DNA from 3 places in the Enterobacter sp. UPMP2061 genome. Region 2 is predicted to be linked to each of the others. Evidence: predicted binding sites of a transcription regulator. Region 2 holds the regulator's gene; each other region holds the start of a gene.
The links. The regulator Fur, encoded in region 2, represses iron uptake genes when iron is present. The targets are predictions, from matches to a motif close to ATAATAATGAGAACNACTATCAA.
Positions count from the first base shown of each region.

Region 1: the regulator Fur is predicted to act here: its motif matches at 1,268-1,290, upstream of sufA (Fe-S cluster assembly scaffold SufA).
Region 3: the regulator Fur is predicted to act here: its motif matches at 4,703-4,725, upstream of ftnA (non-heme ferritin).

Region 1 is NZ_JBSKJP010000001.1:1,024,633-1,032,346, forward strand. It holds gene ACWKXX_RS04970 (diguanylate phosphodiesterase) at 1-91, shown strand, start outside; gene ACWKXX_RS04975 (MerR family transcriptional regulator) at 280-1,008, shown strand; gene sufA (Fe-S cluster assembly scaffold SufA) at 1,330-1,698, shown strand; gene sufB (Fe-S cluster assembly protein SufB) at 1,707-3,197, shown strand; gene sufC (Fe-S cluster assembly ATPase SufC) at 3,207-3,953, shown strand; gene sufD (Fe-S cluster assembly protein SufD) at 3,928-5,199, shown strand; gene sufS (cysteine desulfurase SufS) at 5,196-6,416, shown strand; gene sufE (cysteine desulfuration protein SufE) at 6,431-6,847, shown strand; gene ldtE (L,D-transpeptidase LdtE) at 6,945-7,714, shown strand, end outside.
Region 2 is NZ_JBSKJP010000001.1:417,380-425,093, forward strand. It holds gene chiP (chitoporin ChiP) at 1-1,182, shown strand, start outside; gene chiQ (ChiQ/YbfN family lipoprotein) at 1,230-1,556, shown strand; gene fur (ferric iron uptake transcriptional regulator) at 1,699-2,145, opposite strand; gene fldA (flavodoxin FldA) at 2,437-2,967, opposite strand; gene ybfE (LexA regulated protein) at 3,123-3,410, opposite strand; gene ybfF (esterase) at 3,539-4,312, opposite strand; gene seqA (replication initiation negative regulator SeqA) at 4,496-5,041, shown strand; gene pgm (phosphoglucomutase (alpha-D-glucose-1,6-bisphosphate-dependent)) at 5,066-6,706, shown strand; gene potE (putrescine-ornithine antiporter) at 6,796-7,714, opposite strand, start outside.
Region 3 is NZ_JBSKJP010000002.1:658,637-666,350, forward strand. It holds gene ACWKXX_RS08660 (ABC transporter permease subunit) at 1-86, opposite strand, end outside; gene ACWKXX_RS08665 (branched-chain amino acid ABC transporter substrate-binding protein) at 155-1,276, opposite strand; gene ACWKXX_RS08670 (YecA/YgfB family protein) at 1,688-2,356, shown strand; gene tyrP (tyrosine transporter TyrP) at 2,385-3,596, opposite strand; gene ACWKXX_RS08680 (YecH family metal-binding protein) at 3,788-4,024, shown strand; gene ftnA (non-heme ferritin) at 4,061-4,558, opposite strand; gene yecR (YecR family lipoprotein) at 4,759-5,097, opposite strand; gene ACWKXX_RS08695 (RpiB/LacA/LacB family sugar-phosphate isomerase) at 5,343-5,981, shown strand; gene ACWKXX_RS08700 (MFS transporter) at 6,024-7,442, opposite strand; gene azuC (stress response protein AzuC) at 7,657-7,714, shown strand, end outside.

The DNA.
Region 1 (7,714 bases), 610 kb from region 2:
GATTTCTCAGTTCCAGGGGCACCTTTTCGCCAGCCCGCGCCTGGGGGGCATACCGGCGATTGCTTGGCCCGAGAAAAAGTACGATTTATAAAAACCTGTACGTAACTCTTAAAAGTGACCTGTACGTACGGCTAAATTTATACAACAATACATTAACGAGTGAGTGGTTCGTTGAGCCATTCACTTGTCTCAGAACGAGGAGTTAGTTATACAAATGATTTGTACAATCTGATAAGGTTGGTTTGGTTAGGTATGGAAGTATTGTGCGTGAGGGAGTTAATGGCCTATTACAGTATCGGCGAAGTGGCCGAACGATGCGGTATCAACCCCGTTACGCTGCGTGCCTGGCAGCGCCGTTATGGATTGTTGAAGCCGCAGCGAAGCGAAGGGGGTCATCGTCAGTTTGACGATGAAGATATCCTGCGTATCGAAGAGATCAAACGCCTGATGAAAACGGGTGTTTCGGTCGGTAAAGTAAAAGCGCTTCTTGAAAATACAGAAGTGATGACTCAGGGGAACTGGGCATCGTTTCAGGAAGAGATGTTAACCGTTCTGCGCTATGCCAATCCGGCAAAACTGCGCGCCAAAATCGGCGAGTTCCGCCGTGACCATGCGATGGATGTTCTGATAGATAACATCATCACCCCTGTGCGGCAGCGAATGAACCAGGACCAGAATACGGTGCGTCACATGGCGAGCCTGCTGGATGGTGTCCTGATTGAGTTTGCCGTTGCAAGCCTGGGTGAGTCGCGAAAAAAAGCAGGTAAAGATGCGCTGCTGGTCGGGTGGGAGTGCGACGACCGTACGCATTTGTGGCTGGAAGCGGCCCGTCTTGCCTACAAGGGATGGCATATCGACGTGCTGGCTGAGCCGATTGATTCTCCCCGTCCGGAACTCTTCCCCGGGCAAAAAATCTTCGTCTGGACCGGTAAAGCGCCTACGCCTCGTCAACAGGAGCAGCTCGACCACTGGCGTGAACAGGGTTTCGCCGTTTCGTTCCATCACTGATGTTTAGGGGTCCGTCAGGGCCTTTTTGTCTTTTCGAGTCAGCTTTCTTATTGGAAGATAGCTATCTCAAAAATAGGTATTTCCAATACAATTTTTATCATTGCCCGTCATCTTACCGCCTTTCTTATGAAATGCATTATTTATCAATGCATTGAACAAATCTAACCATCCCATCTGCATCCCGTCACAGGGTCTATGCTTAATGAAAGTAGCCAAAAAGGGCGGTTTAGCCCAAAGCCCCTGCTCGCAGGGGGTTGAAGTGATAATCGTTATCACTAACATGGTGTTATGCCCTGGTGGCTTATCAGATGAGGTGGACCTATGGAACTGCATTCAGAAACCTTCAATCCGGCCGATTTTGCCTGGCGTGGCTTAACGCTGACGCCCGCGGCGGCGGCGCATATTCATGAGCTGGTGGCAAAAAATCCCGACATCCTCGGCGTACGCTTAGGCGTTAAGCAGACTGGCTGCGCGGGATTTGGCTACGTGCTGGACACCGTAACCGAACCTGAAAAGGACGATCTGGTCTTTGAAACCGACGGTGCAAAGTTATACGTCGCGCTACAGGCGATGCCGTTTATCGATGGAACCGAAGTCGACTACGTTCGGGAAGGTTTAAACCAGTTATTCAAATTTCATAACCCGAAAGCCCAGAACGAATGCGGCTGCGGCGAAAGCTTTGGGGTATAGGCGGTACTATGTCTCGTAATACTGAAGCAACGAGTGATGTAAACACCTGGAGCGGCGGACACCTCAACTATAAAGAGGGTTTCTTTACGCAGCTGCAAACCGATGAGCTGGCGAAAGGCATCAACGAAGAGGTCGTGCGCGCCATTTCGGCGAAACGTAACGAGCCGGAGTGGATGCTGGAGTTTCGTCTGAGCGCATTCCGCGCGTGGCTGGAGATGGAAGAACCCCACTGGCTGAAAGCGCATTACGATAAGCTGAACTATCAGGATTATAGCTACTACTCTGCGCCCTCCTGCGGCAGCTGTGATGACACCTGCGCCTCGCAACCCGGCGCGGTTCAGCAAACCGGCGCGGAGAACAGTTTCCTGAGCAAAGAAGTTGAAGAAGCGTTTAATCAGCTCGGCGTGCCCGTGCGCGAAGGCAAAGAGGTGGCGGTAGACGCCATTTTTGACTCCGTCTCGGTGGCAACCACCTACCGTGAAAAACTGGCGGAGCAGGGGATCATTTTCTGCTCCTTCGGGGAAGCCATTCACGATCACCCCGAGCTGGTGAAAAAGTATATTGGTACCGTGGTGCCGAGTAACGATAACTTCTTCGCGGCACTGAATGCGGCGGTGGCGTCAGACGGCACCTTTATCTACGTGCCGAAAGGCGTGCGCTGCCCGATGGAGCTCTCGACCTATTTCCGCATCAATGCGGAAAAAACCGGCCAGTTTGAACGCACCATCCTGGTGGCCGATGAAGGCAGCTACGTTAGCTACATCGAAGGGTGCTCCGCTCCTGTGCGCGACAGCTACCAGCTGCACGCGGCGGTGGTAGAGGTGATCATCCATAAAGATGCGGAAGTGAAGTACTCTACGGTACAGAACTGGTTCCCGGGCGACGGCAACACAGGTGGTATTCTGAACTTCGTCACCAAGCGTGCGCTGTGCGAAGGCGAAAACAGCAAGATGTCCTGGACGCAGTCAGAAACCGGCTCCGCCATTACCTGGAAATACCCGAGCTGTATTCTGCGCGGCGACAACTCCATCGGTGAGTTTTACTCCGTGGCGCTGACCAGCGGTCATCAGCAGGCCGATACCGGCACCAAGATGATCCACATCGGTAAAAACACCAAATCGACCATCATCTCAAAAGGGATCTCTGCTGGTCACAGCCAGAACAGCTATCGCGGGCTGGTGAAAATCATGCCGACGGCAACCAACGCGCGTAACTTCACCCAGTGCGACTCCATGCTGATTGGCGCGGACTGCGGGGCGCATACCTTCCCGTATGTGGAATGCCGCAATAACAGCGCCCAGCTTGAGCATGAGGCAACTACGTCACGTATTGGTGAAGATCAGCTTTTCTACTGCCTGCAACGCGGGATCAGTGAAGAAGATGCGATTTCAATGATCGTTAACGGCTTCTGTAAGGACGTGTTCTCTGAACTGCCGCTGGAATTTGCCGTTGAAGCCCAGAAACTCCTCGCCATTAGTCTTGAACACAGCGTCGGTTAAGGAAAGCACATGTTAAGCATTAAAGATTTACAGGTTAGCGTGGAAGAGAAAGAGATCCTGCGTGGCCTCAATTTTGACGTCAAACCGGGTGAAGTTCACGCCATCATGGGGCCAAACGGCTCCGGGAAAAGTACGCTTTCAGCGACGCTGGCAGGACGCGAAGATTATGAAGTCACCAGCGGCTCCGTTGAGTTTAACGGCAAAGATCTGCTGGAGATGTCGCCGGAAGAGCGTGCCGGCGAGGGCATCTTTATGGCCTTCCAGTATCCGGTGGAAATTCCGGGCGTCAGCAACCAGTTCTTCCTGCAAACCGCGCTGAACGCGGTGCGCAAGTATCGCGGCCTTGAGGCGCTGGATCGCTTTGACTTCCAGGATCTGATGGAAGAGAAGATCAAGCTGCTGAAAATGCCGGAAGATCTGCTGACCCGCTCGGTAAACGTGGGTTTCTCCGGCGGTGAGAAGAAACGTAACGATATTCTGCAAATGGCGGTTCTGGAACCGGCGCTGTGCATTCTCGATGAGACCGATTCAGGGCTGGATATCGATGCCCTGAAGATCGTTGCCGACGGGGTGAACTCCCTGCGTGACGGCAACCGCTCATTTATCATCGTGACTCACTACCAGCGAATACTTGACTACATCAAACCGGACTATGTCCATGTGCTTTACCAGGGACGCATTGTGAAATCCGGTGACTTTACGCTGGTTAAACAACTGGAGGAGCAGGGTTATGGCTGGCTTACCGAACAGCAGTAATGCACTCCAGCAGTGGCACCGGCTGTTTGAAGCGCAGGGTGGAGCGCGCTCTGAACAGGCCCGGCACCATCTTCAGCAGATGCTGCGTCTCGGTTTACCGACGCGTAAACATGAGAACTGGAAATATACCCCGCTGGATGGCCTGCTGAACGGCGAGTTTGTCACCCGTCTGGCGCAGGTCAGCCCCGATCAGCGCGACAGGCTGGCGCTGAGCGTGGATGCCGTGCGTCTGGTATTTGTCGACGGTCAGTTCCGTACGGAGCTGAGCGACAGCGTGCAGGAGAGCGGGTTCGATATCGCCATTAACGATGAGCGCCAGTCATTGACTGCGCCCGTTCAGCCTGAAGTCTTCCTGCACCTGACAGAGAGCCTGTCGCAATCTGTCACCCATATTCGCGTTAAGCGTAACCAGCGTCCGGCTAAGCCGCTGCTGCTGATGCATATCACCCAGGGCGTTGAGGGTGATGAGATTAACACCGCCCACTATCGCCACCATCTTGAGCTGGCAGAAGGGGCAGAGGCGACGGTGATCGAGCATTACGTCAGTCTTAACGACACCCGTCATTTCACCGGTTCGCGTCTGACGATGAACGTGGCGGCCAATGCCCAGCTGCACCACATCAAGCTGGCGTTTGAAAATCCGCTCAGTCACCACTTCGCCCACAACGATATTCTGCTGGGCCAGGATGCCGCGGCGTACAGCCACAGCTTCCTGCTTGGCGGCGCGGTGCTGCGCCACAACACCAGCACCCAGTTGAACGGTGAGAACACTACGCTGCGTATTAACAGCCTGGCGATGCCGGTGAAGTCAGAAGTGTGCGACACGCGCACCTGGCTTGAGCATAACAAAGGCTACTGCAACAGCCGTCAGCTGCACAAAACCATCGTCAGCGACAAAGGTCGTGCAGTGTTTAACGGCCTGATCAACGTGGCGCAGCACGCCATCAAAACTGACGGGCAGATGACCAACAACAACCTCTTGCTGGGACGTCTGGCAGAGGTGGACACCAAACCACAGCTGGAAATCTATGCGGACGACGTGAAATGCAGCCACGGCGCGACGGTCGGGCGTATTGACGATGAGCAGATGTTCTACCTGCGCTCGCGCGGGATAGACCAGCAGGCCGCGCAAAAGATGATTATTTACGCCTTTGCGGCTGAGCTGACGGAAGCGCTGCCCGATGGCGGACTTAAACAGCAGGTGCTGGCCCGTATCGGTCAGCGGCTGCCTGGAGGCGAAGCATGACATTTCCCGTAGAGAAAGTCCGGGCAGATTTTCCGGTACTGACCCGTGAAGTGAACGGTCTGCCGCTGGCCTATCTCGACAGTGCGGCCAGCGCGCAAAAACCAAATCAGGTGGTGGATGCGGAAGCCGAGTTTTACCGCCACGGTTATGCGGCGGTACATCGCGGGATCCACACCCTGAGCGCCGAGGCGACCCAGCGCATGGAAAACGTGCGCACGCAGGTTGCTGCCTTCCTCAACGCGCGTTCGCCGGAAGAGCTGGTATTCGTGCGCGGCACCACCGAAGGGATCAACCTGGTGGCTAACAGCTGGGGCAATGCGCAGGTGCACGCGGGGGATAACATCATCATCACCCAGATGGAGCACCACGCCAACATCGTGCCCTGGCAGATGCTCTGTGAGCGTGTGGGGGCGCAACTGCGGGTGATCCCCCTGAATGAAGACGGCACGCTCCAGCTGGAAAAGCTGGACGCCCTGCTGGACGACAGAACGCGGCTGGTGGCGGTGACCCACGTTTCAAACGTGCTGGGAACGGAAAATCCGGTGGCGCTGATCGTCGACAAAGCCCATCAGGTTGGTGCGAAAGTGTTGATTGATGGCGCCCAGGCGGTGATGCACCATGCGGTTGACGTTCAGGCCCTGGACTGCGATTTCTACGTCTTCTCCGGGCACAAGCTGTATGGCCCGACGGGCATCGGCGTGTTGTATGTGAAAGAGGACATTCTCCAGGCCATGCCGCCGTGGGAAGGGGGCGGGTCAATGATCGCCACCGTCAGCCTGACGGACGGCACAACCTACGCCCGTGCGCCCTGGCGCTTCGAGGCGGGTACGCCCAACACGGGCGGGATCATCGGGCTGGGCGCGGCCATTAGCTACGTCACTGAAACGGGGCTGGCGGCGATTCAGGAGTACGAACAGCAGCTGATGCATTATGCCTTGCAGGAGCTGGCCAGCGTCCCGGAACTGACCTTATATGGCCCTGCTGACCGTCTGGGTGTGATAGCCTTCAACCTCGGCAAGCATCACGCCTATGATGTGGGCAGTTTCCTTGATAATTACGGCGTCGCCGTGCGTACCGGGCATCACTGCGCGATGCCGCTGATGGCGTATTATCAGGTACCGGCTATGTGCCGCGCATCGCTGGTGATGTACAACACAACGGAAGAGGTCGACAGACTGGTGGCGGGACTAAAACGTATTCACCAGCTGCTTGGCTAACGGAGAGGCGAGAGATGGTAGATTTGCCGGACAGAGATAAATTGCTGCGCAACTTTGGGCGTTGCGCAAACTGGGAAGAGAAATACCTTTATATCATCGAGCTGGGTCAGCGCCTGCCGCCGCTCAGCGAAGAGGCGCATAACCCGGACAACATCATTCAGGGCTGCCAGAGCCAGGTCTGGATCCTGATGCAGCAGACGGACGAAGGCGTAATTCAATTACAGGGTGACAGCGATGCCGCCATTGTGAAGGGGCTTATTGCCGTCGTATTTATTCTTTATCACCAGATGTCGGCGCAGGATATTGTCGCCTTTGACGTTCGCCCGTGGTTTGAAAAAATGGCCTTAACCCAGCACCTCACCCCGTCCCGATCCCAGGGACTGGAAGCGATGATCCGCGCCATACGCGCCAAAGCCGCAATCCTTAGCTAAACTGACAGAACAGCATTCATTCTGTTTCGCGAGGTGGTTTCCACCTCGCTGGTTTTTCAGCTTTCTGACGTTTGGTCAGTGAATAAGGAATCTCAGCATGAAGCGCGCATCTCTAATAACTCTATTACTCCTTGGTTCGCTCAGTGCTGTTAATTCAGCCTGGGCGGTTGATTATCCTTTACCGCCCGCAGGCAGCCGCCTGATTGGGCAAAACCAGACATACACCATTCAGGAAGGGGACAATAAACTTCAGTCTATCGCTCGTCGCTTTAATACCGCCGCACAGCTCATCCTTGAAACCAATAATACCATTGCTCCGGTGAACCCTGCGCCAGGAACGGTCATTACCATCCCTTCCCAGATGCTACTGCCGGACACCGAGCGTGAGGGCATTGTGGTGAATCTGGCGGAGCTGCGTCTTTACTTCTATCCGCCTGGCGAAAATATCGTGCAGGTCTATCCGCTGGGTATTGGTCAGCTTGGGCTGGAAACACCGGTCAGCACCACCCGTGTGAGTCAGAAAATCCCTAACCCTACCTGGACCCCCACAGCGGGCATCAGAGCGCGCTCACTGGCCCAGGGCATTAAACTGCCGCCTGTGGTACCCGCAGGGCCAAATAACCCGCTGGGGCGCTTTGCGCTTCGTCTGGGTATCGGGAATGGGGAATATCTTATTCACGGCACCAGCGCGCCGGACAGCGTAGGGCTGCGGGTCAGCTCGGGTTGTATGCGGATGAACGCGCCCGATATCAAAGCGTTGTTTGAGCAAGTGCGCGTCGGCACGCGGGTGCAGATCATCAATGAGCCGGTGAAGTTCTCCGTCGAGCCGGACGGCAAACGTTATATCGAGGTGCACAGGCCGCTGGC
Region 2 (7,714 bases):
GCTAACCTTGATTTCCAGTCGGGATATGCCGCCGATATGTTCGGGATCGATATTGCAGCGTTCACCGCAATTGAAATGGCCGAAAATGGCGACAGCGGCCATCCGAACGAAATTGCGTTCTCCTCCAGCAATAAAGCCTACGACGAAGACTGGTCCGGCGATAAAAGCGGAATCAGCCTGTATAAAGCGGCTGCAAAATTCAAATATGGTCCGGTCTGGGCGCGTGGAGGTTATATCCAGCCAACCGGCCAGACGCTGTTAGCACCGCACTGGAGCTTTATGCCAGGTACCTATCAGGGTGCGGAAGCCGGTGCTAATTTTGACTACGGCGATGCGGGGGCGTTGAGCTTCTCCTATATGTGGACCAACGAGTACAAAGCGCCGTGGCACATTGAGATGGACAAGTTCTATCAGAATGATAAAAAAACCAAAGTTGATTATCTCCACTCGCTGGGGGCGAAGTACGACTTCAAAAACGATCTGGTGCTGGAAGCTGCTTTTGGTCAGGCTGAAGGCTATATCGATCAGTACTTTGCTAAAGCCAGCTACAAATTTGATATCGCGGGTAGCCCGCTGAGCACCAGCTATCAGTTCTACGGTACGCGCGACAAAGTCAGTGATGGCAGCGTAAATGATATCTATGACGGCACCGCGTGGTTACAGGCGTTGACCTTCGGCTACAAGGTAGGTCAGGTTGATTTACGTCTGGAGGGAACATGGGTCAAGGCAGAAGGGCAGCAGGGCTACTTCCTGCAACGTATGACGCCAACCTACGCCTCTTCCAATGGTCGTCTGGATATCTGGTGGGATAACCGCTCTGACTTCAACGCCGACGGCGAAAAGGCGGTCTTCTTCGGCGCAATGTATGACCTGAAGAACTGGAACCTGCCTGGCTGGGCAGTGGGTGCGTCCTACGCGTACGCCTGGGACGCGAAGCCAGCAGATATGGCTACGCCAGACGCCTACTACGATCCGAATTACCGTCTGAAAGAGTCTTCATACAGTCTGGATGCGATTTACACCCTTCAGGAGGGCCGTGCGAAAGGCACGATGTTCAAACTGCACTTCACCCAGTATGACAACCACTCCGATATCCCGAGCTACGCGGGCGGTTACGGCAACATCTTCCAGGATGAACGTGACGTGAAATTCATGGTCATTGCGCCATTCACAATCTTCTGATGAATACGCAGGCGGGCGAAATCCCGCCTGCATGGAGACTGCATATGATGAAAAAAATGGTAATCGTTGCGCTGCTGGCATCGGGGCTGGTGGCGTGTGCGCAGGATCAGGCGCAGAAAGAAGACTCCCGTCTGAAGGAGGCGTATAGCGCCTGCATCAATACAGCACAAGGATCGCCAGAGAAGATTGAAGCCTGCCAGAGCGTGCTGAATGTGCTGAAAAAAGAGAAAGCGCATGAGCAGTTTGCGACGCAGGAAAATGTTCGCGTGATGGATTACCAGGCCTGTATCCAGGCGCGGAAAAGCGGTAACGATCAGGAAGTGGCGAAGCGTTGCGATAAGATCTGGGACGAGATTCGCAATAACAATAAATAAGTTGCTTTATGCCCGGTGGCGCTGCGCTTACCGGGCCTACAACGGTGTCACAGCCCGTAGGCCCGGTAAGCGCAGCGCCACCGGACTTTTTTCAGGCAAAAAAAAGCCAACCTTACGGCTGGCTCAGAGTATGAACACGATATTATTTCGCGTCGTGCGCGTGGTCGTCTTCGCGGCAATCGCCTTCAGCGCAGTGACCGTACAGGTACAGGCTGTGGTTGGTCAGGCGGATGCCATGACGGGCGGCGATTTCACGCTGGCGTGATTCAATGGAATCATCGCTAAATTCAATGACCTTGCCACAGTCGAGGCAGATCAGGTGATCGTGGTGATGCTGCTGAGTCAGCTCGAACACGGATTTACCGCCTTCGAAATTATGACGAGTAACAATGCCCGCGTCATCAAACTGGTTCAGCACACGATAGACGGTTGCCAGCCCAATCTCTTCACCCATATCGATAAGACGCTTATAAAGGTCTTCCGCACTGACATGGTGATTGTCTGGCCCCTGAAGCACTTCAAGGATTTTTAACCGAGGAAGCGTTACTTTCAGGCCAGCTTTCTTTAATGCGGTATTGTTGTCAGTCATGCGGAATCTGTCCTGTTGCTAAACGATTCACTTCAAAAGAAGAAGTGACAGAAAATGCACTTGGGATAATGCGTCTCATTATAGAACTGCCATGGCTAAATGAAAACTGCAAGTCTCAAGCAAAGTATGCTTATAAAAACGTGGTATCACCAACAAACTTGTTCGATGGCACCCACTTTTTACCAGGGGGATATTGTACAGGTCTGGGCGAAAAAGTTAAAAGTTTGTAGCAATTAATTTAATCGGTTTTACCTGGAAAACGGGCGCAACCGGAGTTGCGCCGCAGGGATATCAGGCGTTAAGGATATCGTCCAGGTTCAGCTCTTCACGAACCTGCTTAACCCATTTTTCTACACGCTCAGCGGTCAGCTCTGGCTGACGGTCTTCATCAATGGCCAGGCCAACGAAGTGATCGTCATCTGCCAGACCTTTGGACGCTTCGAAATGGTAACCCGCCGTTGGCCAGTGACCGACGATCGCCGCACCGCGTGGCTCAATGATGTCGCGAATAGTGCCCAGCGCATCACAGAAATACTCAGCATAGTCTTCCTGATCGCCACAGCCAAACAGGGCAACCAGCTTGCCGTTGAAGTCTACTTCTTCCAGCGTCGGGAAGAAATCGTCCCAGTCACACTGTGCTTCACCGTAGTACCAGGTCGGGATGCCCAGCAGCAGGATGTCATAGCCCTCGAGATCTTCTTTGCTGCTCTTGGCGATGTCATGCACATCAGCAACGTCTTTACCGAGCTGTTTTTGAATGTTTTTTGCGATATTTTCAGTATTGCCGGTATCACTGCCAAAGAAAATGCCGATGATTGCCATGAGTAAAATAACCTCTTGAAACTTAATGGTATGGTGGCGCAAATTGTCCACGGATAAGGGCAATAATAGCAGAACAGGCAACCCTGCGGAAACAGCTATCACGCAGGACTGCACTCTGTGCTACATGAAAAAGGTAATATTGGGGATTTTCTGACTCACGCCTTGCCGCGTAACGTCTCAAGCTGGGCGATCAGCATCTCTTCGATCAGTTCGCTGCGGCTGATGTTGCGCGCGTCAGCTAACTCGTTAAGCGCATCGACGGCATCGGCATTCAGCTTCAGTTCGACACGCTTAAGCCCACGATTTTTATCGCGTTTAAGCTGGTTGCGTTTATTGATACGCAGCTGTTCATCGCGCGAAAGCGGATTCGTTTTCGGTCGTCCCGGTCGACGCTCATTCGCGAACAGATCTAGTGTCGTACGGTCCGTTTGTTCTTTGGCCATGATTCTGAGACTTCGGGGGAAACACGCCGCCCTGCTAATGCCCGGGCGATAAGCGCGCCATCATACATCACCCAAATCCACACGCCAACGACTGGAAGCCCGTCGTCTTCCGGTCGCTGGCTTTTTAATCAATTCGCTGTATCAGTAAGATAGCGGCGAATGGCGCGCAGGACGGCATCCGGTTTTTCCGCGTGTACCCAGTGCCCGGCACCCGCAATAACGTGAGCGCGAGCCTGCGGGAATTGCGCCAGCAGCGTGTCACGGTATGCATCAGTGACGTAAGGGGAGTTGCCGCCGCGAATAAAAAGGGTAGGGTGCGGCCAGGCGGGGACGGTTTCCCAGCCCACAATATGCGAATACTGATCCCACAATACCGGGACGTTAAAGCGCCATTGTCCGTCAACAAACGATTTCAGCAGGAACTGGACCACGCCTTCCTCATCAAGATGCTCACGCATAACGGCAGCCGCCTGCTGGCGGGTTGCGACACCCGCTTCGGTGACCGCATTGATGGCGGCAAAAATCTCATCGTGACGGCGAACGTCGTAATTGACGGGCGCAACGTCGATGACCACCAGCCCGGAAATTCGCTCAGGGGCCAGCGCAGTGAGCGCCATCACCGCTTTGCCGCCCATTGAATGCCCGATAAGCGTCGCTTTCTGGATATTATTCGCATCGAGGGTGTCCCGCAGATCCTGCGCCATGGCTGCGTAGGTCATCTCCTCCGAGCGCCCAGAAAGACCGTGATTGCGCATATCAACCTGGAGGATCGCGTGATCGGCCACTAAATCGCGCGCAAGCACACCCAGATTATCCAGGCTACCAAACAGGCCGTGAACCAGTACGATGGGAGAATTATTGTTCGGCGATTGTGCAGTTTGCGCTCGGGTATTCAATTTCATGGCAAAGTTCTTTTTTTAGGTTTGTCAGGTTAGGGTATCATGTTGACCATTCTGCCGCCCGGGGGCAAGGATCCAGTTTAATCTGACTTTTGCCGCCAACCTGGTTTGACGCTATCCGCTGTTGGGATTTGACCTTATAATCTCAACGACTTGTATTCAGATAAGATATCGCACTGGATTAAGATGAAAACAATCGAAGTTGATGACGAACTCTATCAGTATATTGCCAGCCAGACGCGGCATATTGGGGAGAGCGCGTCCGACATTTTACGGCGCATGCTCAAAATTTCCGCCGCCTCACAGCCCACTCCTGTCACTAAAGATGTCGTGTCTCAGCCGAGCGTTGTTGCACAAGTAAAACCTGCCGTCATGCCGGCAAAAGACAAAGTGCGAGCGATGCGCGAGCTGCTGCTGTCCGATGAATATGCCGAGCAGAAAAAGGCGGTTAACCGCTTTATGCTGGTGCTGTCTACACTTTACTCACTGGATAACAACGCATTTGCAGAAGCGACAGAGTCGCTGCACGGTCGCACGCGCGTTTACTTCGCAGGCGACGAGCAGACCCTGCTGCAAAATGGCAACCAAACCAAACCCAAACACGTTCCCGGTACACCATACTGGGTGATCACCAACACCAATACGGGCCGTAAGTGCAGCATGATCGAACATATCATGCAGTCCATGCAGTTCCCGGCGGAATTGATCGAAAAGGTTTGCGGTACAATTTAACCCTTGCATCAGAAGGACCAGGCAATGGCAAATCACAGCCGTGCAGGACAACCTGCACAACAACGCGATTTGATTAACGTCGCTCAACTGACCGCGCAGTACTACGTGCTGAAGCCGGTGGTGGGCAACGCAGAACACGCAGTGAAGTTTGGTACATCTGGCCACCGCGGTAGTGCGGCGCGCCACAGCTTTAACGAACCGCACATTCTGGCCATTGCTCAGGCCATCGCGGAAGAGCGCGCCAAAAATGGCGTCACCGGTCCGTGCTATGTAGGGAAAGATACCCACGCCCTGTCTGAACCTGCTTTTATCTCCGTGCTGGAAGTGCTGGCGGCGAACGGCGTAGACGTGATTGTTCAGGAGAACAACGGTTTTACGCCAACGCCAGCGGTTTCTAACGCTATTCTGGTACACAACAAAAAAGGTGGCGCGCAGGCTGACGGCATTGTGATCACCCCGTCCCACAACCCACCGGAAGATGGCGGCATCAAGTACAACCCACCTAACGGTGGCCCGGCGGATACCAACGTCACGAAAGTGGTGGAAGATCGTGCCAACGCGTTACTGGCTAACGGTCTGAACGGTGTGAAACGCATCTCGCTGGATGAAGCCATGGCCTCCGGCCACGTGAAAGAGCAGGATCTGGTGCAGCCGTTCGTGGAAGGGCTGGCGGATATCGTCGATATGGCCGCTATCCAGAAAGCCGGTCTGAAGCTGGGCGTGGATCCACTGGGCGGCTCCGGTATTGAATACTGGAAACGCATTGCCGAGCACTACAAGCTGGATCTGACCATCGTGAACGATCACGTCGATCAGACCTTCCGCTTTATGCACCTGGACAAAGACGGCGCGATCCGTATGGACTGCTCCTCCGAATGCGCAATGGCTGGCCTGCTGGCGCTGCGCGACAAGTTCGATCTGGCGTTTGCCAACGACCCGGACTACGACCGCCACGGTATCGTCACCCCGGCAGGGCTGATGAACCCGAACCACTACCTGGCTGTTGCAATCAATTATCTCTTCCAGCACCGTCCGCAGTGGGGCAAAGAGGTCGCGGTGGGTAAAACGCTGGTCTCTTCCGCTATGATTGACCGTGTGGTCGACGCGCTGGGTCGCAAGCTGGTGGAAGTGCCGGTGGGCTTTAAGTGGTTTGTTGATGGTCTGCACGACGGCAGCTTCGGCTTTGGCGGTGAAGAGAGCGCGGGGGCATCCTTCCTGCGCTTCGACGGCACCCCATGGTCAACCGATAAAGACGGCATCATCATGTGCCTGCTGGCGGCGGAAATCACCGCGGTCACCGGTAAGAACCCGCAGGAACATTACAACGAGCTGGCGGAACGTTTTGGTGCGCCAAGCTATAACCGTATTCAGGCTAGCGCCACGTCTGCGCAAAAAGCAGCTCTGTCAAAACTCTCTCCGGAGATGGTCAGTGCCAGTACCCTGGCAGGTGACCCGATCACCGCGCGTCTGACGGCGGCGCCGGGTAACGGCGCATCCATCGGCGGCCTGAAAGTGATGACCGAAAACGGCTGGTTCGCCGCGCGTCCATCCGGTACGGAAGATGCGTACAAAATCTATTGCGAAAGTTTCCTCGGCGCTGAGCACCGTCAGCAGATTGAGAAAGAAGCGGTAGAGATTGTCAGCGAAGTGCTGAAAAACGCGTAAGTGCGGTTTGTGTGCCGGGCGGCACTGCGTTTGCCCGGCCTACAACAGCGATCGTAGGCCCGGTAAGCGTTAGCGCCACCGGGCTTTTTTTAGCTATGTTTGTTCTTCAATTCAAATCTCGGCGACACCAGACCGTACAGCGTCCAGCCCATAAAGGTCACCATCGCCCCATACAGCATCGCCTCCTGACCGGACGAGTAGAGCGCATAGAAGCTGTAAATCGCCCCAATCAGCGCCACGATATTGGCCGCCCGGGCTTTGCGCGGATCCACCTTCGCCACCTTCTGAATAATCACCAGCGCCGCCATCGACAGAATGTACGGAATGATGTTCGTCACCACCGCCAGGTTGACCAGCACGTTAAACTGGCTGTTCAGTGACGGGCTGATGGTCATCAGCGACAAACCGCTCTGGAAAATCACAATCGCCAGCATACCCTGCACCGGCGCATCCGCTTTGGTGACGCGGGAGAAGATTTTCGGGAAATAACCTTCGTCAGCGGAAGATTTGAATACCTGGGCGATGGTGAACTGCCAGCCCAGCAGCGAGCCGCAGCAGGACATCACCATCAGTCCCATGATCACTTTCCCTACCTCCGGCGTAAACATCTGCGCAAACGCCAGTCCGAACGGCGCCGTGGAGTTAGCCAGATCCATGTTGGGCACAATTCCCGCAATCACGTTGGTTGAGACGATATAGATCACCGCCGCCCCCAGCGTCCCGCCGAGTACCGCGATCGGCACATTTTTCTCCGGGTTTTCCACCACTTCCGCATTCGCACAGGCCGACTCCAGCCCGAGGAAGGCCCACAGCGTCATGGCGATGGACGATCCCACGGCGGTGAAGAATGGTACGTGATGCGGATTCCAGGAATTGGCGTACAGCGTCGGGCTGAACCAGAACCAGCCGATGATGCACAGGCCGACAACCGGGATGATGACGCCCCAGACGGTGATGCTGCTGAGCTGTCCGGTGATGCGCGCGCCGCCAAAGTTAGCGACGGTGCAG
Region 3 (7,714 bases), on a different contig from region 2:
ACCATGGTGTAGCCGATGGCGATAAGACCGTAGACCGAACCCAGCGTTAAGCCATTAATTAATTGTTGCAGGAAGAATGTACTCATGGTCGCGCACCTGAATAAAGGGTTACGCCGACAGTCAGACCTGCCGGCGCTGAGCAGATTCCGTCCCGTTATGGCACTTCTTTATATTTGCCTTTGTCATCCCACTTATAGACCACGTAGTCAGAGACTTTGAGGTCACCTTTGCTGTCCCAGGCTTTTTTACCCATCACCGTGTCGACAGGGTTGGCCTTCAGCCACTCGCTGGCTTTTGCGGAATCCGTCCCTTTCGTGGCCTTGAATGCCGCCGCGATAGCCTGCACAGACGCGTAGGCGTAGAGGGTGTATCCTTCAGGTTCAAATTTACCGGTGCGGAATTTCTCGATGACGGCTTTTCCGTCCGGGATCAGGCGCGGATCTTTACCGAAGGTCATGTAAATACCGTTGGTGTATTGCGCCCCACCGGCGGCGGTGACCATCTCTTCATTGACGATACAGTCTCCCGAGAAGAACTTCGCCTGCACGCCCTGTTCACGCATCTGGCGAACCAGCGGGCCCGCTTCCGGGTGACAGCCTCCGAAGAACACCACGTCCGGTTTTTGTGCGCCAATTTTGGTCACCAGCGCGTTAAAGTCTTTCTCCCCGCGGGATAACCCTTCGTACATCACCTCCTTCACGCCGCGTTTCGCCAGCGCCGCCTTAGTGGCGTCCGCCAGCCCCTGGCCGTAGGTGTCTTTATCGTGGATGATGACCACCCGTTTGGCTTTCAGCTTATCAAGAATGAAATCGCTGGCGACCTGGCCCTGCTGGTCGTCACGTCCGCACATGCGAAATATATCGCTCATGCCACGTTCGGTAATAAGCGGGTTCGTTGAGCCGGGGGTGATGGAGAGGATCCCGGCATCGCTGTAGACCTCGGAGGCGGGCATGGTCGACGAGGAGCAGAAGTGGCCGACGACCGCTTTCACCTTATCCTGATCAACTAAGCGGTTGGCAACGGCGACGGCCTGTTTGGGCTCGCAGGCGTCGTCGCCCTGAACCAGTTTGATTTTCTCACCGTTGATCCCGCCGGCGGCGTTAATGTCTTCCGCCGCCTGCGTAGCGCCATGCCAGTATTGATCGCCGTAGGTTGCGTTCGGGCCTGTGAACGGCCCGGCCACGCCGATGACGATATCGGCCTGCGCGGAAAAGGCCGTCACCAGACAACCGGCCAGCACCAGGGAGAGGGGAGTTTTGGTAAATTTCAGCGACATTATTATGTTCCTTAGCAAAGAGGTTTTTGCACCAGGTATAAACCCGAACGCCTGATGGCATCGTAAATCCAAAAACAAGAGCGAGAACAAAATGCACTTTAGAAGCAATCTCATGCTTAATACGGCGAGGATCCCACGCACCGCGAAGCGCGCAGAACATTAAGCAAAAAGGTTGCCAGAATGGTTAATCCCTTGACCGGGTCACAACACGTTGAGTATAGAGCGCCGTTTTATGCGCCTTTGCGGGATGAGATGAATTTACAGCGGAGATCACATCTCCTTAACAACAAAGCCCATAAGTTGTGCAACGGTCACGATTTGCACGTTTTTGCAGCAATAAAGACCTAAACTTCAGATAGGCACGCGCGGCGATATATGTCAGGATCGTTTTTTTTATCAGGAGTATCAGCAATGGCTGAAGGCCCATTAAATGAAAGCGAGATGGCGTGGCTGGAAGAGACATTAATCTCTTACGGTCACGACGATGCATCCGTGATTGACGTGTCCGAACTGGACGGCATGCTTACCGCAGTACTTTCCGGTCCCGTCGTGGTGGAGCCCGACACCTGGCTGGTGGCGGTCTGGGGTGGTGAGAAGTATATTCCGCGCTGGAAAAACGATCGTGAGATGAACCGTTTTATCGATCTCTGCTTTAAGCACATGAACGATATTGCCGAGCGTTTGAGCGAATACCCGGATCAGTTTGAACCGCTGTTTGGCTATAACGACGTTGACGGTCAGAGCTATACCGTGGTGGAAGAGTGGTGCTATGGCTACATGCGCGGCGTGGCGCTGACGGACTGGTCATCCCTGCCGGAAGCGCTGGAAGCGGACCTGGCGGTGATTGCCCTGCACGGGACGGAAGAGAGCAGCGAGAAGCTGGATGCGCTGACCGAAGAGGAGTACATGGCCAGCATCGAAAGCATTCAGCCTGCGGCGCTGCGTTTGTATAACTACTGGGTGGCTAACCCGCAGCAGCCGGAAGCGAAAAAGCCGATCGTTAACGGGTCGAAGGTGGGGCGTAACGACCCGTGCCCGTGCGGGAGTGGGAAGAAGTTTAAAAGCTGCTGCCTGCACTGAAAAAAGGGGCTATTCATAGCCCCTTTTTTTATCCCACTTCCGGCAGCATCCCCGCTGCAATCAGCACCTGCACCAGAATAATCACCACCCCACAACCAAACACCACGCACAGCATTGGCGTACCGCCCGCTACGCGATACCCCTGCTGCGGATGTTGCTGGCGGCTCTTCCACGCCAGCAGGGAAGGCAGCAGCAGGGCCAGTACCGATAACGCCACGCCAGCATACCCCAGCGCCATCACAAACCCGCGCGGGTAAAAGAGCGCGAAGGCCAGCGGCGGCAGGAAGGTCATCGCCCCCGTCTGTAAGCGTCCGGCAACGGTATTGCGACGCTGGAACAGATCCGCCATATAGTCAAACAGGCCAAGCGCTACGCCGAGGAAGGAGGTTGCCAGCGCCAGGTCTGCAAACAGATGTACCGCCAGCTCCACGTGTGAAGAGGCCACCACGTTACGCAGGGCAACCAGGAATCCATTCAGACCAGAATGCTCTGCCATCAGGCCGATAAAGGTATTGGAATCAATACTGCCCAGCGTCACCAGCTGCCAGAACAGGTAAGCAATCAACGGAATGGCGCTGCCGATAACAAAGACGCGGCGCAGCTTGCGAATATCACCGTTCATATAGCTCACGATGCTCGGCACGCTGCCGTGAAAACCGAAGGAGGTGAAAATAACCGGGATGGCCGAAAGCGCCAGACCTTTCTCCAGCGGGAGGGAGAGCAGGTTAATCTTGTGAACATGCGGTGCCAGCAGCACCAGCATCACAATCAGGAAGAGAATTTTGGCGCTGAACAAAAAACGGTTAAACAGATCGACCAGCGATGTGCCCGCACAAACCACGCCGCCACCGATCAGCGTAAAGACAATGGCGCCTGTTTCCGGTGAAAGTGACGCACCGAAGCCGTCATTGATACTTGACGCAATCAGCTCCCCGGCGCCGCTGATGTAAGCGGCAGTCAGGGCGTACATCAGGAACATCATGCTGAAACCGGTGATCCACTGCCCGTAGCGTCCAAGATAGCGTGCAGCCAGGGAGCCTAAGCCAGTATCGGCAGGGACATGCTGATAAACCTCCAGCAATAATAGCGCGGTGTAACACATCAGGGCCCACAGACCGCCAAGCAGCACTACGGTAACCCCAAACCCGACGCCGGCGGCAGCCAACGGCATGGCCAACATTCCTGCGCCAATTGTCGTTCCGGCGACGATAAAAATACTTCCCAGAGTTCTGTTCTTCACGCTTTCCTCTACAACGCTTCCATACCGCGACTCATTCTGCGGCGCAGAGTAAGGGAAAAGCACCATCTCGTCAAATCACCGTTACATAGGGTGTAATAATTAATTTACAAAAAGAAAAGGGTAACCTGAGCCAGCGCAAAGCGTGCCGTAGAGGGAACGTTTAGTCTGCTTTTTATTTGCGAGAGGTAACCATGTCAATTCACGGACACGACGTGCTGAATATGATGATTGAGTCAGGTGAGCGCTATACGGAGGAGAGTCTGGTTGAGGCGATACATGCCCGCTTTGGCGAAGCGGCGCGTTTCCATACCTGTTCAGCTTCGGAGATGACGGCCGCGGAGCTGGTGGCGTTTCTGGCGGCGCGCGGAAAATTCATTCCAGCAGCAGACGGATTTTCCACTCACGAAAGTAAAATCTGCCGCCATTAAATAATGCGGTGCTGAAAACTCAGCACCGCTTTTCTGTTAATTCTGGGTATCGAGCGTCGACAGCTCTTTATCAATGAAGTACAGACCTTCCCCGGATTTACCTGCCAGAGATAATTTATCCAGCACGGATTTAAACAGCTTCTCTTCTTCGTGCTGTTCAGCCACATACCACTGAAGGAAATTAAAGGTTGGATAATCCTGGCTGGTCATGGCGGCATGAGCCAGTTCATTAATTTTCTGGGTGATCAGCTGTTCATGCTCATAGGTGGCGCGGAACAGTTCATCAAGAGAGCCGTATTCGGCAAAAGGCGATGCCACGTTATCAATGCGCGGCAGGCTGCCAGTGTCCGTCAGGTAATCAAACAGACGCTGCATGTGCGTCATCTCTTCCTGGGCATGACGACGCAGGAAGGCGGCCGCCCCTTCAAAGCTGTGATAGCTGCACCAGGCGCTCATCTGCTGATAAAGCAGGGAAGAAAAAAGCTCAAGATTCATTTGCGCATTGAGCTTGTCGATCATTTCAGTTTTTAACATGGTGCAGCTCCGGTTTATTAATTCTGGTTCACGATGAGCGACACTATAATTTGTTATTTAATTATTTGCAAAAAGTAAAATAAATATTTCTTTATTAAAAATACGAATGGGAATAAAACGCATTGCCGCCATTTATATTTATTAATGAGAATTGTTTTAGTTCTTATTAAATAAACTGCCAGCGTGACTGGCAGTAGCGGTTAATACCACGGATTCTGGCTGGAAGAGGTAACAGCATATCCCTGACATTTATACTGAATGGTCACACTTTCGTTCAGACAGAGTGAACCGCTGATCAGGGTGCAGGTTTTAATTGGCTGCCCGTAGGCTGACGCAGTGGCGTAGCCCATATGTTGACAGGCTTTGGTTGCCGTACCGTTATTAACATACTCATCAGACCAGGCGTTTTGCAGCATGGCCTGGCCATAGTCGAGGCGCACAATTCCGTTTGGGGCATCCGTACTGCTGACTTCTGCCTGACGGTTGATACTGCATCCGGCGAGCAACAGGATCGTTCCGGCTATGATTACACGTTTCATGGTTCACTCTGCGTGACGGGAAATACGCCATTGTAACCAACGCGATGGTACGCAATGGCTGGAATAGCCGGAGGATCTGCCCTCTCACTGTGCAACGAGCCGGGCCAGCGCGCGAAATTGTGAGCGCATCTTTATTTTTTAAAACAAGTTTTCACTTAATTTGAAAGTGCGTTTGTTTGATAGTAAGGTTAAGTTGAAAAGGTATCCACAGCGGGATCGCCCGCCATGCATTCAGGAGAGACAAGATGAAAATTGCACTGATGATGGAAAACAGCCAGGCCGCTAAAAATCCCATCATCCTTAATGAGCTGAAAGCCGTTGCTGATGAGAAAGGTTTTCCGGTCTATAACGTCGGTATGAGTGATGAGAACGATCATCATCTCACCTATATTCACCTGGGCATCATGGCGAGCATTCTGCTTAACGCTAAAGCCGTTGATTTTGTTGTTACCGGCTGCGGTACCGGGCAGGGCGCGCTGATGTCCCTGAACATCCATCCGGGTGTGATTTGCGGTTACTGCATCGATCCTGCGGATGCTTTCCTGTTTGCGCAAATCAACAACGGTAACGCGCTTTCTCTGCCGTTTGCGAAGGGCTTCGGCTGGGGGGCAGAACTGAACGTACGCTTTATCTTTGAGAAAGCGTTTACCGGACGCAATGGCGAAGGCTATCCACCAGAGCGTAAAGAGCCGCAGGTGCGTAACGCCGGGATCCTGAACCAGGTGAAAGCGGCGGTGGTGAAAGAAAACTATCTGGATACCCTGCGAGCAATCGATCCTGAGCTGGTTAAAACCGCCGTATCAGGCCAGCGCTTCCAGCAGTGCTTCTTCGAGAACTGCCAGGACAAAGAGATTGAAGCCTTCGTGCGCGGTATTGTTGGCTGATTTACTTTGCCGGGCGGTGCGTTGCCTGCCCGGCAGATAGCGTTACTTTTTCGATGAGACCGCGCTGCCCGCATCTTTGGTCAGACGCAGCGTGTCAACCATTCCCACCAGGCAGATCAGCGCGATTGCCACAAATGCCAGCCGGAAGCTCATTCCCGGCATACCGGCAATCCCCATCGCCTCACTGACTTTTTCCCCGATACGAATACCAATCGCCCCGAGCGTGATCCCAAGCCCCACGGCAAGCTGCGTTGCGGTTGAAAACAGGGTATTGGCATAGCTCATCTGCGCCGATGGCACATCCGCAAAAGCCAGCGTACTGATGGCTGTAAACTGAATCGAACGGAAAACGCCGCCCAGATAAAGGATCAGCATGATGAGCCACGCGGGCGTCTGCGGCGTAAGAAACGCGCAGGCCAGCAACGCCAGGACATTCAACGCACCGTTAATCAGCAACAGCCGCTTAAACCCCAGGCTGCGGATAAGCGGCGTCGTCGCCGGTTTAATGGTGAGGTTGCCAACGAAAACCGCCAGCACCAGCAGGCCAGAATGGAACGCGTCCATGCCAAAGCCGACCTGGAACATCAGCGGTAACAGGAACGGAACCGCGCTGATGGAGGCGCGAAACAGCGATCCGCCGTACAGGGTGACGCGAAACGTCGGCACCTGCATCGCATCGAGCCTGATCATCGGCCAGGTTGCCCGCTTAAAGTGACGCAGCGCCAGGCTTAAGGCGACGACACCGACGATAAACAGCGTGGCGGTTAATCCTGTTCGCAGAGGCTCTGCGCCCATCAACTCCATCGCATAAACCAGGCTCACCATGGCAAGGGTGGTGACAACAAAACCCGGTAAATCAAACGGTCGGCGCGTATCTTCATGCAGGTCTGGAATGATGCGCAGCGCCAGCAAAATGGCGATTATCCCCAGCGGCACGTTAATAAAGAAGATCCAGCGCCAGTCGGCATAGCTGGTAATGAACCCACCCAGCGGCGGGCCGATGATCGGCGCGACCAGCGCAGGCCACGTCAGGGTGGCGATTGCCGTGATGAGCTGATGTTTTGGCGTGGTGCGTAGCACGGCCAGGCGACCTACGGGCACCATCAGCGCGCCACCCATGCCCTGGAGGACGCGCATCGCAACGAACTGATCGAGCGTGGTGGACAGGCCGCAAAATACCGAGGCCAGCGTGAAGATCGCCAGCGCGAGGGCAAACACTTTTCGCGCGCCGAAGCGGTCGGCGATCCAGCCGCTGGCGGGGATCAGTACGGCCAGGGTGATCAGATAGGCGCTGATGCCGATATTCAGATCCACCGCCTGGTCGCCGAAGCTTTTTGCCATATCCGGCAACGCGGTGGCGATCACCGTCCCATCCAGAAACTCCATAAAGAAAGCACCGGCCACCAGCAGCGCCGCAGGCGATAATCCACGGCTCTCTTTGCCGGATACGTTTTCACTCATTCTCTTCCTGCCCGCTCAAAAAATTTTATAAACATTTACTGGAATTTATAAGCCTGTAACGTGCGGATTTATCATGGCTTTTTTTAACAAACCAGCAGCACTGAGGGTTTAATAACCGTGATGCAGGTCACAAAATGGTTGATTTTTGTGATGGTGGTCATATTATAAGCGTATTGACAATAACACCTGCATAACACGTTACTGGAGCAACATAATGAAACTGCGCAAAATCCTGAAAAGCATGTGGGCAAACTACTGCACAACGTTTAAAG